2 regions of the Arthrobacter sp. ZGTC212 genome follow, and region 1 is predicted to be linked to the other one. Evidence: predicted binding sites of a transcription regulator. Region 1 holds the regulator's gene; the other holds the start of a gene.

Region 1 (2,399 bases):
CAACCCTGGCGATCGGCTCCGAGTTCGGGCCGGTGGCCGGTGCCCTGGGCCTGCTGGGTCCGGGTGCACCGTCCTGGACCGGAACCGACGTCGGCAGTCCCTTCGATTATCCGCGCCAGGGGATTCTGTATGTGGCCAAGGACCTGCCCAAGCCGGAGCGGGGCACCTCCGAGGCTCAGCTGGATGAAATCGAAGCGCTGCTTAAGGCCTCCAACGGCGGCGCGCTGGGCTTATTCTCCTCCCGGCGGGCGGCTGAAGATGCCGCCGATGCCATGCGCACCCGGGTGGATTTCCCCATCCTGTGCCAGGGGGAATCTTCCATGTCTTCACTGGTCAAGCAGTTCTCTGAAGAGCCGGATACCTGCCTCTTCGGCACCATGTCGCTATGGCAGGGCGTGGACGTTCCCGGAGCCGCGTGCCGGCTTGTCCTCATCGACCGCATCCCGTTTCCCCGTCCCGATGACCCGCTGATGACCGCCCGCACCCGAGCAGTGGCCAAGGCCGGAGGCAACGGGTTCATGTCCGTGGCGGCGACCCATGCCGCCGTGCGTCTGGCACAGGGCGCCGGGCGCCTGATTCGTGCGGCGGGGGACCGCGGTGTGGTGGCTGTCCTGGACTCCCGGCTGGCCACGGCCCGGTATGGGGGCTTCCTGCGCGCAGCGCTGCCGCCGTTCTGGTCCACCACGGACCGCTCCGTGGTGCTCTCGGTTTTGGGCCGGCTCGCAGAGCAGTCGGCAGCCGAGGAGCTGTCGGCGGGGTAGGCGGGCTGCGGACGTAACCCGCGGCACTCTGCGGCCCAGTGAGGCCGGGCAGCAAAGACATGGACAGGCAAATGGCGGCCGGAAGATTTCCGGCCGCCATTTGCGTGCTTTCCGTTGCAGGGATCCCGCCGGGACGTGGGCTAAAGAGCGCGCATCACCGAGACAACTTTGCCCATGATGACGGCGTGATCGCCCACAATGGGCTCGTACCGCGTGTTCTGCGGCAACAGCCAGGTGTGGCCGTTGCGCTGCCGGAAGGTCTTGACCGTGGCTTCATCGTCGAGGAGGGCAGCCACAATGTCACCGTTCTCAGCTGTCGGCTGGCGGCGCACAACCACCCAGTCACCGTCGCAGATGGCGGCATCAACCATGGAGTCTCCCGAAACCTTCAGCATGAAAAGGTCACCGTGTCCCACCAGCTGACGGGGCAGCGGCATGATGTCCTCCACCACCTGCTCCGCAAGGATGGGTCCGCCGGCAGCGATGCGGCCGACCAGCGGCACCATGGCTGTATCAACGGAGGTGGCAAGCTCGGTTACCGAGGCCAGTGCCGGGGTTGAGCCTGCGCCCTCTTCACGCTGGTCTGCGGTGTGCCCCGAAGCGCCGGCTGAAGGGCTGTTGTCCGTGCCGGAGCCGGGGCGTCCCGGCGCCTCTTCGGCTGCCGTACCGGAGGATCCGTCACGGAGCATCAGGGGAATGAGGATTTCCATGGCGCGGGGGCGCTTCGGATCACGGCGGATGTAGCCGAGCTTCTCCAGCTGCATGAGCTGGTGGGTCACGCTGGACAGGCTGGCCAGGCCAACCGTGTCGCCGATTTCGCGCATGGTGGGCGGATAGCCGTTGGTGCTCACGGACCGCTGAATCATCTCCAGGACGGTCTTCTGCCTGGGGGTGAGCCCCTTGGCGCGCGCACGGGTGCCTGTGGCAGCTGGTTTGTTGGTGCTGTCTTCGGAAGCAGTCCTGCGGGCCACGTCGGGTTCCCTTCGGGTCAGCTGGTCCCGGCAATGCCGGGGCTGGTCGGTAAATGTCTAATCGGTACAAGCCGGGACGTATTGGCCGTGCAAGCCGTTCCGGCGGTTATGTCAGAGGCAGCTGATTCAGTGATCCTGGGGAACCGCTCCGACGCCTGGGCTTCGAGTCGATCCGCAGAACCCGTTGAAGGTTCCCTCTTGTCCTCAACGTTAAGCGAGCAGTGCGGTGTTTTCAAACATTTGTTCGAGCGAGTCTCGACTTTATTAGTAGATAGGTGCTAGAAATAACTCAGCAGAAATCGAACATACTTTCGACAGCCGCCCTCAGCGGAGGTTCGGGTAAGTCGATCAGCTTCCAATCGTTCGAATATGGCTTCGGGTATTTTCCCGCAGCCATCGAACCGGAAAGGCGTTGCAATGACAACCCAAACAGTCCCGACAGCTCGAACAGCTGATTCAAGTCATCCAGCTGCTTCAATCCAGACAGCTGCTTCAGACACAGTTGCGTCAAGCACATCTCCCTCACAGCACCTCGATTCCCGGCCTTCAAATCCTTCCCTGCCGGTCAAGACGAACTCGCTGCACCTGACCCGCAGGGGCCGTTTGGTTTTCATCGGCCTCCCGCTGATGCTCGCCGCGGCGGCTGCGCTCATTGTGCTGGGCTTCT
Region 2 (2,399 bases), on a different contig from region 1:
AACCGGCACAACATGGTCAAAATGCCGGATCGGAGCACCACACCACGACATCCGGCACACCCGGTCCCTAGCAGCGATAAACCGTGCCAAACCCTTCGGCACCAACCGTGCCTTCGAATCCATCGCCACCAACCGCCCCGACCCGGGAACCGCATACAACCGCCGCAGCCACACCTCGGTCCGCGGATCCGGCCGCACCCGCGGCCTGCCCCACCCCGACAATGTTCCTTCAGCACCATGAAGGTCAACCGCGGCGGATGATGATCCGGAACCCGACCCAGTGTCCGGCCCGCTGCCGCGGATCAGGTCCCGCGCCCACTGCGCCGGCACCACCCCGTACCCCGCCAACACCGCCGACCCTGAACCATCAGGAACACCGGCAACAGGAACACCGGCGCCCGCAGCACCGGCATCCATGGCACCGGAATCCATGACACCCGCGGGCAGCACCCCGGCCAGCAACGCCCGGTCCGTCATGATCAACTGCACCTCCACCCGCACATCCTCCGCCCGCGCCTGCCCCGTGACCCGCTCCACCAACGTATCGGCCATAATCTGACCCCGGCCCCGGCAATCCCCGGCAGCACGCAACCGGTCAGCTTCCCGCGACAACGCCGCGAACACCCCCACCCCCTGGGCCACCGGCAACAACCCCGTCAAATACGTCATCGTGTCCGGCGCCGGACGACACGACACATACCGGCCCTCGACCGCCTTCGCCGCTCGGTTCACCACCGACTGCGGATCCAACCTGTACGCCACCGACCTCACCCTCGCGATCAACGCCCGATCACCCAGGGCCTCCAACCCCGCCAGGTTCCCGGCCACGACCTCGTCCACCCGGCCCCGGTCCTGGCGGGACAGGCACGCCGTCTCCCGCACCAACAATGTCGCCCACCACTCGCTGAGCACCCCCACACTCAAAGCGTGCAGGGTGCACGGCATTTCCGCGGTCAGGATCTTCGCCAAGCCCAGCAACCGGTTGCCCCGGTGCGGGGACTCCCGGCGGGCCAACCCCACCTGCGCGCCCACACCCCGGCCCAACTCCTCCGCCGCCAATCCCGCCCGGACCTGGGCACGGCGGGTCGAGGCATCAAACGCCGCCGCAGCCCGAGCCTGCGCCGCCGCAGCCGCGGACTTCAGTTCCTCCAGCAACCGAATCTCATCAATCAACCGGGCACGCTCAGCAGCCTCCAACACCTCCAGCTGGTCACGCGGAGCGGTGTTCTCGACACGGGCCGCGCTAACACATGGACCCCCGGATGCTGATCCGGTGGCTACGGTCGAACTTCTCGGGGCAGAGGCTAGTTCCCTGCGGCCATCACTGAGAGCTGGGGAGTAGTACATACGTTCTATTTTAGTGATGCAGGGCACCGTCAGACGGTGTGTGTCTACCGGTCGTATACCTGTTTCTAGTTTCTCAAGGTCGTCCCGGCTGAGACCGGAGATGCTGGCGGAGGCCTGGAATGGCAAAGGTAACCTTGCCGTGTCCGGCGGATTCTATGAGTCCGGCCGCCAAGAGCCGGGAGCGGTAGTTTGCCACGAGATTTGTCTTGGCCCCGATACGGCGGCCAATGTCTCCGGCCAGGGACGGTCCGTCATCCTCTGCCATGGCCGCAAGGAAGTCCAGGTCCTTAGGGGAGGCGGCGGCAAGGGCGGCTTCGATGACCGTCCGCACATTGCGGCGGTTGGCTGCCGCAATGGCCCGGTCGACAGCCTCCGAGGTGAGGCTGCCCTGGTTGCCTTCGGCTTCGCGCCAGAGAAAATAACCAACGAGCTGAATCAGGAAGGGATACCCGCCGGTGGCTTCGGCTGCCTGGCGCACGAGGCCGGGGGAGACCTTGATGGATGCGTGGGAGAAGGTGGCGGCGAAGGACTCCTCCACTTCACGGACCGCGGCTGCGTGAAGATCTATCTTGTCGGCACGGCGGAGGAACGTGGCCACACCTTCGTTGAGCAGATCGGACACGGCAGCCGGAAGCCCGGCAAAGACTAGACCTATGGGAAGCCGGTCCTGGATGAAGTGCTGGACGCTGGCGGCCAGCTGGGCAAGTTCGCCGCGGTCAGCAGCATGGATCTCATCCACCGTGATGATCAGCCCGGTGCCGTGGTCATCCAAGAGCTTCAGGAGTTCCTCGCCCATTGTTCGCCACGCCACCTGGCGCTCCGGCGGAAGTTGGGTGGTGATGCTGAAGCCGGCGGCAGCGATTGCGGTGATTTTGCGATTCACCGGCCCGGATCCCAGTTCCTCAGCGATGCCTCGCATGGATTCGCCGATCCGGCCCATGAAACCGGTGGTGGCAGTCTCGGAAATCACGGCCCAACCGTTTTCCCGGGCTACGTCGTGGGCGGCGCCGAGCATGACCGTCTTGCCGATTCCGCGGGCCCCGGTGAAAATC

Evidence for each region. Region 1 encodes LexA, which represses DNA repair genes until DNA is damaged. Its sites were predicted from a motif close to TCGAACANNTGTTCGA; they were not measured.
Region 2: CXQ89_RS18850 (HNH endonuclease signature motif containing protein) is a predicted target of LexA. The motif match lies at 1,340-1,355, and genes of this name have one in related genera.

The regions. Positions count from the first base shown of each region.
Region 1 covers NZ_PJIJ01000003.1:700,436-702,834, forward strand. Annotated here, with positions in the region: gene CXQ89_RS15375 (ATP-dependent DNA helicase) at 1-761, shown strand, start outside; gene lexA (transcriptional repressor LexA) at 902-1,627, opposite strand; gene CXQ89_RS18450 (hypothetical protein) at 2,022-2,243, opposite strand; gene CXQ89_RS18975 (LysM peptidoglycan-binding domain-containing protein) at 2,336-2,399, shown strand, end outside.
Region 2 covers NZ_PJIJ01000002.1:577,830-580,228, forward strand. Annotated here, with positions in the region: gene CXQ89_RS18850 (HNH endonuclease signature motif containing protein) at 1-1,173, opposite strand, end outside; gene CXQ89_RS09385 (ATP-binding protein) at 1,421-2,399, opposite strand, start outside.